Regions from separate parts of the Terrabacter sp. 05T424 genome, predicted to be linked through region 1. Evidence: riboswitches for the same ligand, from Rfam matches in the RefSeq annotation. Region 1 holds a riboswitch; the other holds the start of a gene.
The links. Region 1 has a riboswitch for cyclic di-AMP ahead of AC1DE0_RS06185 (CHAP domain-containing protein). Riboswitches for the same ligand answer to the same signal wherever they lie in the genome.
Positions count from the first base shown of each region.

Region 2: another riboswitch for cyclic di-AMP. It lies ahead of AC1DE0_RS12540 (C40 family peptidase); the one in region 1 lies ahead of AC1DE0_RS06185 (CHAP domain-containing protein).

Region 1 is NZ_JBFTLB010000002.1:242,767-247,076, forward strand. Features, by position in the region: gene AC1DE0_RS06175 (hypothetical protein) at 1-328, shown strand, start outside; gene AC1DE0_RS06180 (sortase domain-containing protein) at 343-1,164, shown strand; cyclic di-AMP (ydaO/yuaA leader) riboswitch at 1,459-1,648, shown strand; gene AC1DE0_RS06185 (CHAP domain-containing protein) at 1,652-2,539, shown strand; gene AC1DE0_RS06190 (alkene reductase) at 2,771-3,841, shown strand; gene AC1DE0_RS06195 (N-acetyltransferase family protein) at 4,030-4,310, opposite strand, start outside.
Region 2 is NZ_JBFTLB010000005.1:75,366-79,675, reverse strand. Features, by position in the region: gene AC1DE0_RS12555 (SMP-30/gluconolactonase/LRE family protein) at 45-914, opposite strand; gene AC1DE0_RS12550 (hypothetical protein) at 914-1,345, opposite strand; tRNA gene AC1DE0_RS12545 (tRNA-Gly) at 1,455-1,525, shown strand; gene AC1DE0_RS12540 (C40 family peptidase) at 1,604-2,188, opposite strand; cyclic di-AMP (ydaO/yuaA leader) riboswitch at 2,191-2,330, opposite strand; gene AC1DE0_RS12535 (FBP domain-containing protein) at 2,714-3,205, shown strand; gene AC1DE0_RS12530 (transglycosylase domain-containing protein) at 3,246-4,310, opposite strand, start outside.

The sequences.
Region 1 (4,310 bases):
GGTCTCCAGCGGCGTCGCCGAGGCCATCGCCAAGGGCCAGTCCGTCGTCGTCATCCACGGCGTCGACCACAACCACGACGGCAAGTACTCCGGCACCACGAAGAGCGACCTCGACCCGAAGCTTCCCACCGAGGCCACCGACCCGGCGCTCTGCGGGGCGCTCCACACCGCACCGGCCGGCGGCATGCACACCGGCGGCGGCACGAGCGCCGACGGCCTCAAGACCAGCACCAACGACTCGATGCTCCTCCTCGGCGGCGGTGCGCTGCTCGCTGCAGCCGGCTCCGGCGCCTTCGCCGCCCGCCGCGCCGCACGGTCGCGCGGCTGAGCGAAAGACGTCCCATGGCGGAGCAGTCGGGCACCTCGGGCCAGTCGGACCAACCGAGCCGACCGAGCCAACCGAGCCGACCGAGCCAGCCGGGCCGTATGCCGTCGCAGCCGGGCCGTCGCGTCACCACCGGTGTCGCGGCGGCCCTGGTCGCAACAGCCGTGCTGCTCGTCGTGGGCGTCGTCGCGCTCGTCATCGGACTCCGCGGCCCGTCGGGGAGCCCTGCGACCCCGCCGCCCGCAGCGGCCCCGGCACCAGCGACCCCTGGCCCAGCGGCCCCGGCGACGACCTCGACGACGACCGGCCCAGGACCTGCGAGGACGACAATTGCCTCGCCGCCCACGTCGGACCCCGGCGCTGCGTTCGGGCGGTTTCTCGACGCGTCGGAGCCGACGTCGCTCGAGATCCCCTCGATCGGGGTGAGCTCGAGGACCTTCGTCCCGCTCCACATCCAGCGCGACGGCACCATCTCGGTTCCCGGCACGGCCCAGGAGGTCGGCCTCTACGACGCCGGGCCGACACCGGGCCAGCTCGGCCCCTCGGTCATCGCCGCGCACGTCGACACACCCTCCGGCGTGCCGGGCATCTTCCACGAGCTCGGCAGGGTCAGGGCCGGCGACGTCGTCAGGGTCTCGCGACAGGACGGCTCGCACCTGACCTTCACCGTCGACCGCGTCGCGGCCTACCGGAAGTCACAGTTCCCGACCGACCTGGTCTACAAGAGCGACTTCCGCCGCGCCGAGATCCGCCTCGTCACCTGCGGTGGTCCGACCGACAGCCGCAACGAGTACCGCGACAACGTCATCGTCTTCGGCCACCTGGCGAGCGGCGCCTGACGCGCCCGTCGGGGTCGTCGCCGACCCCGACGTGGTGGCTCAGCTGCCCGCTGCGGGTACGTCCAGCAGGTCGCGCCGACGTCACGGCAGAGTCAGCACCTGCCATGTGACTCCCGTCACAAGGACCTAAAGGTATGACGCAGGTAAATCGTCGCAAAACGGACCGTCAACGACCTTTCTGGCGCGTGTCCGTTACCTCAGCGTGACTTTTGCCAGTCCCGTCGTCTACTCTTCCGGGAGTCCGGCCACCTGGTCGGGCGCTCGCGAGGTGGACCGCCTAGTCCTGTCACCGCCTCTCGAGCGAGAGCAAACCTTGTGACGGGAGCGGAGGAACCACACGTTTCTCCGGGCGTCCGGCGCCACGACTCCGGACGTCCTTGGGGTGAAGTACTCGCCCGGATCGCGACCTGTCGCGAACCGGGGGAGAGCCGGGCACCTTTCCGCCCGAACCCGACAGCTAACTTCGTAGGCGCGGAGAGGTACAAGCGTGAACAACGAGATCATCCGCGGCCGCCACCGTGCGCCAGGCCGTCACAACCCCCTCAACGAGCTCAAGCTCCTCGCGCGTGAGACGGCACAGCCCGCCATGAAGGGTGCGGCCTTCGTCGCAGCCACTGGCGGCCTCGTGGCCACCTTCGCGAACCCCGCGAGTGCCGAGCCCCTGTCCGCCACCACCGCCGGCGCTGCCGCGGTCGGCCCGACCACCGGCGCCGTCCCCGCCGCCTCGACCGCCCTCTCGAAGATCGGCTACGCGCCGGTTGCCCAGAAGACGGTCACCCAGCCCGCCGCGGCCCCCAAGCCGCGCGTCATCGAGGACATCCAGGTCAAGACGCAGCGCGCCGCGACCAAGGCTGCTGCGGTCAAGGCTGCTGCCGTCAAGGCCGCTGCCGAGAAGGCTGCCGCCGAGCGCAAGGCCGCCGCCGAGCGCGCCTCGCGTGACCTCACGCGTCGCACGCTGACGGCGACCACGTCGACCGCCAAGTCGACCAGCAACGGCTCCGTGCCGGGCGCCTCCTCCGGCATGCGCTCGTCGTACAACTGGGCCACCCCGGGCCAGTGCACCTGGGGCGCGCTCGCCAAGTGGCACGCGTCCGAGGGCTACTACCCCGGCGGCTGGACCGGCAACGCGATGGCGTGGGCCTCGGGTGCCGCCAACGCGGGCTACACCGTGACGGGCACGCCGCGTACGCGCTCGATCCTGGTCATGCAGCCCGGCGTGCACGGCTCCTCGGGCGTCGGCCACGTCGCCTGGGTGACGGCCGTCAACGGCGACCAGGTCACCATCGTCGAGATGAACGCCCTGGCCGGTGCGTACAACTACAACACCCGCACCCTGACCGACGGTCCGGGCATGAAGTACATCTACGCGCCGTGATCCTCGCGGACTGAGCGCTTGTACCGAAGGGGAGGATGCTGCGGCATCCTCCCCTTCGTCATGCCCGCGCGCCGTGCCTGACGCATCACACCGGCCCTCCTCGGGGAATGCTGGCCCTGCTGTCCGACTTGTCGCCCAGGTAGTTGAAGGCTCCACCCACACGGGTGGGCAGCCGCGGACCACCACCGCCACCTACACCCCGACACTTCACCGACAGTGAGGAGCAGGCCTGTGTCCACGGCCTTCGAGACCATCCGCATCGGCCGCTGGGACCTCCCCCAGCGCTTCGTCATGGCCCCCCTGACGCGCAACCGCGCGGGCGAGGGCCAGGTGCCGACCGAGCTCAACGCCGAGTACTACGGCCAGCGCGCGAGCGCCGGCCTCCTGATCACCGAGGGCACGCAGCCGAGTGCCGTCGGCCAGGGCTACCTCGACACCCCCGGCATGCACTCGGACGAGCAGGTCGAGGGCTGGCGCCTCGTCGCCGACGCCGTGCACGAGGGCGGCGGCCACGTCGTCGTGCAGCTCATGCACGCGGGTCGAGTCGCGCACCCCGACAACAAGGGTGGGCTCGAGAGCGTCGCCCCCAGCGCCATCGCCGCGCCCGGCACCGTCGTCACCCCATCGGGCCAGCAGCCGTATGCCGTCCCGCGCGCCCTCGAGACCGACGAGATCCCTGCGCTCGTGGCGGAGTTCGTCCACGCGGCCCGGCAGGCGATCGCGGCCGGGCTCGACGGTGTCGAGGTGCACGCCGCGAACGGCTACCTGCCGCACCAGTTCCTGGCGCCGTCGAGCAACGAGCGCTCCGACGCCTACGGCGGCTCGCCCGAGAACCGCGCGCGCCTCACCGTCGAGATCACGACAGCCGTCGCGGAGGCCATCGGCGCCGACCGCGTCGGCATCCGCATCTCGCCTGCGCACAACATCCAGGGCGTCCTCGAGGAGGACGAGCTCGAGACGGCCGCGACCTACGAGACGCTCGTCGAGGGCATCGCCCCGCTCGGCCTCGCCTACCTCAGCATCCTCGGCGACCCGGAGTCCGACCTCGTGCGCAACCTGCGCAAGCGGTTCGGCGGCCCGGTGCTGCTCAACACCGGGTTCGCCTCGGTGACCGACCTGGCCCAGGTGGAGGACCTCCTCGAGCGCGACCTCGGCGACGCCGTCGTGGTCGGCCGCGAGTTCCTCGCCAACCCCGACCTGGCCCGCCGCTGGCGCGAGGGTGCCTCGCTCAACGAGCCGAACCCGGCGACCTTCTACGGTGGGGGCGCCGAGGGCTACACGGACTACCCCGCCCTCCCCTGACGACGTAGGAAAGTGGGCACTCGACGGGTGACTCGGGTCGAGTGCCCACTTTCCGACGGGGCCTGGGCGTCGGGAACTGCGCACTCGACGGGTGACTTGGGTCGAGTGCCCACTTTCCGACGGGGTCCGCGCGTCGGGAACTGCGCACTCGACGGGGTGAGTCAGGTCGAGTGCCCACTTTCCGACGGTCAGGTCGGCTCGGGCAGATCCTCCCCGGCCGGCAACGCGTCGCCGAGTCTGCGCTGCACCCAGGTGACGTCGTGCCACGCGCCGAACTTCCAGCCGATGTCGCGGTAGGTGCCGACCGTCTCGAAGCCCATCGCCGCGTGCAGCCGGCCGCTCGCCTCGTTGGGTTGAGTCATCCCCGCCGCGGCCATCCGGTAGCCGCGGGCGGTCAGTCGGGTCAGCAGCTCCTCGTAGAGCCGCCGACCGCCGCCTCGCCCGTGGCGGTCCCTGGCGAGGTAGACCG
Region 2 (4,310 bases), on a different contig from region 1:
GGCCGTGCGTCAGTGTTGCGCCGCGAGCAGCACTGACGCAGCCCTCAACCGGCGAAGGCGCGCACGGGCACACCGGGCACGGCGACGCGCACCCGGAAGAGGGCGCCGGCCTCGGGCTCCGGATCGTCCAGGTTCTCGCGCGACGTCGTGACGTAGAGGTCGCGCAGGTCGTCGCCGCCGAACGCGCACGCCGTCGTGAGCCGGACGGGCAGCTCGACCTCGGCGAGCACGTCACCGGCCGGCGAGTGGCAGCGCACCCGACCGGCGCCGTTGAGCGCGACCCAGACGTTGCCGGCGCTGTCGACGGTGAGGCCGTCGGGGTGGCCGATGTCGTGGGTGACGAAGGGGCGGCGGTTCGTCAGCTCGCCGTCGACGACGTCGAAGACGTCGGTCCGCCCCGTCGGGGTGTCGTCGTAGTAGGCGAGTCGGCCGTCGGGCGAGAGGTCGATGCCGTTGGAGATCGTCACGGCGGGGAGCACGGTGGCGACCGCGCCGTCGGGGTCGACGCGATAGAGGGTGGCGCTGCCGGGCACCCGGTCGTAGCCCATCGTCCCCGCCCACAGCCGTCCGCGACCGTCGACGCCGCCCTCGTTCATGCGGATCGACGGGTCGTCCCAGAGGTCCAACCACGGCTCGGGGATGCCGTCCGGCCCGTCCGCGAGCGACAGCCCGCGCTCGGTCGAGACCACCCAGCCACCTCGCGAGCGAGGGCGCAGGAACGCGGCCACGTCGCCGACGTGCATCCGGTCGACCGAGCCGTCGGCACGCAGCGTCAGGACGTCACCGGCGAGCATGTCGACCCAGCGCAGGCCACCCCACGTGGGCGACCAGACGGGGCCCTCACCGTGGTAGCAGAGCGCGTCGGTGACCTGCTCGGGAGCGCCCTCGACCAGACCGGTCCCGGCCGCATCCATCAGTCCCACCACACGCCGACGTAGTGGTGTCCCTCCGGCACGCCGGGCGCGTCGACCAGCCAGTCAGCGGCTCCCGCCGGGCCACCGCTGGACTCGGTGTCGGCGTCGATCGTCATCGCGTCGACCTCTTCGGGCTGCAGTGTGGTGATGACGGCCACCCCACTGGCGTAAGGCCATTCGTCGTCGGGAAAGTCCTCGAACTCCAGCACGTCGAGCTCGACCCGGACGTCGTGCACCTCAGGGTGCGAGCGCAGGTCGAGCAGGACCTTGCGCACGGTTTCGAGCTGCACGTCCTCGGGCCGGTTGGGTGCGATGCTCCACTCGCAGTCGTTGCCGTCGAAGAACTGCTCGAGGGTCACGGCCACCTGCGCCGTGGCTCCCCCCAGCCCGCGGACGTGGTCGACGAAGGCGGACTGCTTGGTCAGATCCATGACGGTCGTGGGCCCCTGGGGTCGCGGTCAGTGCACTGGCGCGGCGTCGGCTACACTGACGCCGCGTGCCGCCTCGCGAGCCCTTGCGGGGCACCAGCCGGCGGCCCGTGCGAGCGTAGCTCAATGGTAGAGCGCCAGCTTCCCAAGCTGGATACGCGGGTTCGATTCCCGTCGCTCGCTCCGCAGCAGTCACCCGAGACGGGCGCCCCGTCAGCCCCAGCCAGACCCGGCGACGAGCACCGGGCCCGGCACAGCCTCCTAGCGCACCCGACCGGCCACCCACGCGCTGGTCCACAGCTTCGAGAGCTGCACGCGCTGGCCCGGTCGCGGCGAGTGCCAGACCTTGCCGCTGCCGGCGTACACCCCGACGTGGTAGGCGCGTCCGGCCCGCATGAAGAAGACGAGGTCCCCGGCCATGATGTTGGACTTGGCCACCCGCACGGTCCTCAGGCGCTGGGCGTTCGCAGTGCGGGGCAGTGCCACGTGCAAACGGGTCCGGTAGACGTAGTAGATGAGGCCGGAGCAGTCGAACGCGTACGGCCCCGCGGCACCCCAGCGGTAGGGCTTGCCCCTCTGAGCGGCCGTGAGGCGAAGTGCCTGGATGCGACGCGGGACGGCCGCCACGGGGGCGGTGGCCACGTTGACCGCCTTCTTCGGTGCTGCCTTCACGTGGGGGGCAGCAGCGGTCGGCGCCGTCGTGGAGGCAGGCGGTGCACCGCCGGTCCCCACGAGGAGGGCGGCGCCGAGCAGCGGGGTGAGGGCGAGGGACTGGAGCGGCAGTCGACGGCCGGGGCGCCGATGGCGTCCGGGGCGTGCAGGGCGTGCAGGACTCGTAGCGGGCATGGTCGGGTTCCTTCCCACGCCTTCGAGGTGAGCTGTCGGGTTCGGGCAGAAGTGGCCCGGCCGCAGGTCGCGGCTTCACCCCGAGGACCGGTCCTAGCCGGCCCAGAATTGGGTCCCCCGCTCCTGTCCGCGTGATGCGCAGCTGCCCCGGCCGGCGGACAGGACTCGGCGTACCGGCGGGCCGGCCGGGGAGGACCCCGGCCGATGAACTGCATCGACGGTCGCAGACGAATGGTTGAACCGTGTAGGTCACGGCTCGATATCGGCAGATGTTGACATGACAAACCGCCCTGAAGGAGGGCGTTTCTGACAGCGGAGCACGAAACCGTCCGAAAACGACTGGACCCGCGACGGGCTTCCGGCACACCATGGTTGCCGCTCCGCACCGGAGTCGTCAGTCGTCGGCGGGAGAGCCCGCGGAGAGGTGGGTGGCCTTCATGGCCTGCTCAGCGGTCACGGACCTGCGTCACCTCACCCACCCCGGCTGACCGGGTCGCCCGGTCCTGCCCGACTGACAGGAACACCGTGAAACCACTGACAGACAATGAGATTCGCACTGCCCTCGTGAACTGCTCGCGCCGCGAGGCGAAGCAGGCGAGCATCCCGGGCAGCCTCGAGACGCTCCCGTGGGAGCAGCTGGACTACTTCGGCTGGGTCGACCGCAGCAACCCCCAGAGGGCGTATGCCGTCGTGCCCGTCGACGACGAGGCGGTCGCCTTCGTCCTGCGGGCGTCGGAGCGGACACGCAAGGCGCGGGCGATGTGCGCCTGGTGCGAGGACGCCTTCGCCACGGCCGACGTGCGGCTGTGGGTCGCGCGACGTGCCGGCGCCGCCGGCCGCGAGGGAAACAGCCTCGGCACCCTCGTCCACGCCGACTTCAGCTGCTCCCAGCACGTGCGCCGCCCGCCGAACGCGATGGAGGGCGGACTCGACGCAGGCTCGCTCGTCGATCGACGCGTCGAGGAGCTCCGGGCGCGCTCGTCCGCCTTCGCGCGTCGGGTCCGCGACGGCTCCTGAGCTGGCGCTGATGCCCTGACGTCAAGGCCCCGGCCCGGCGTCAGGGCATCGGCTCGACCGGCTCCCCCGACAGCACGCCATCCATGATCCGGCGCCAGATCGGGGCGGCGTAGCAGGCACCGGTCATCGACGCGCACGACTTGCCCGCCATCGACACGTTGAACATGTGCCGGGTGGGGTGGACCGGGTTGCCCACCCACACAGCGGTCGTCAGCTGTGGGGTGTAGCCGACGAACCACGACTGCGCGTTGCCGTCGGACGTCCCCGTCTTGCCGGCCGTCGGGCGTCCGGGCAGCTGGTTGAGGATGCCCGAGCCGTGCGTCATGTTGTACTCCAGGTACGTCGTCGCCTCGTCGACCGCGTGTGCGTCGGCCACCCGTCGGCAGGCTGGAGGTGGCGCCCACAGCGTGCGTCCACCCGCCACGACGCTGGTGACGGGGTGGACGTCACAGAGGGTGCCGTGGGCGGCGAGGGCGGCATACGCGTTCGCCATCGTCTGCGGCGAGACGGCCTGTGCGCCGAGCACCACCTGCGGGGGGTAGGTGCCCAACGGCTGGCCGTCGCCGCCGTGGATGCCGAAGGCCGTCATCGTCGAGTGGATCGCGCAGACCCCGATCCGGCTGGCGAGTGCCACGAAGGCGGTGTTCGTCGACTTCGCCGTCGCCTGCTTCAGCGACATGGTGCCGCCCTTCCACGGCTCGTCGTTGTAGACCGACCACGGGCCGCCCACGCCACACGGCTGGGGAAACTGCTTGCTGCTGAAGGTCGCCGGCCGATGGTTGTCCGCGGCCGGCGCGTTCACCGAGGCGTTCGTGCCGAGCCCCTGCTTCATGGCGGTCACGAGGGAGAAGGCCTTGGCCGTCGACCCGAACTGGAAGCCGCCGGAGCCGCCATAGCGCCGGTCGACGGCATAGTCGAGCTCGGTCGCGCCGGGACCCGAGCCGTAGGCCGTGTCCTGGCCGAGGCCGAGCACGGCGCCGGTGCCGGGCTCCGTGACGTACGCGGCTGCCGCCACACCGAGCGTGTTCTGCTCCGGGGCCACCGCGCGCAGGGACGCGTCGACGACACGCTGCACCGACGGGTCGAGCGTGGTGCGGATCGTCAG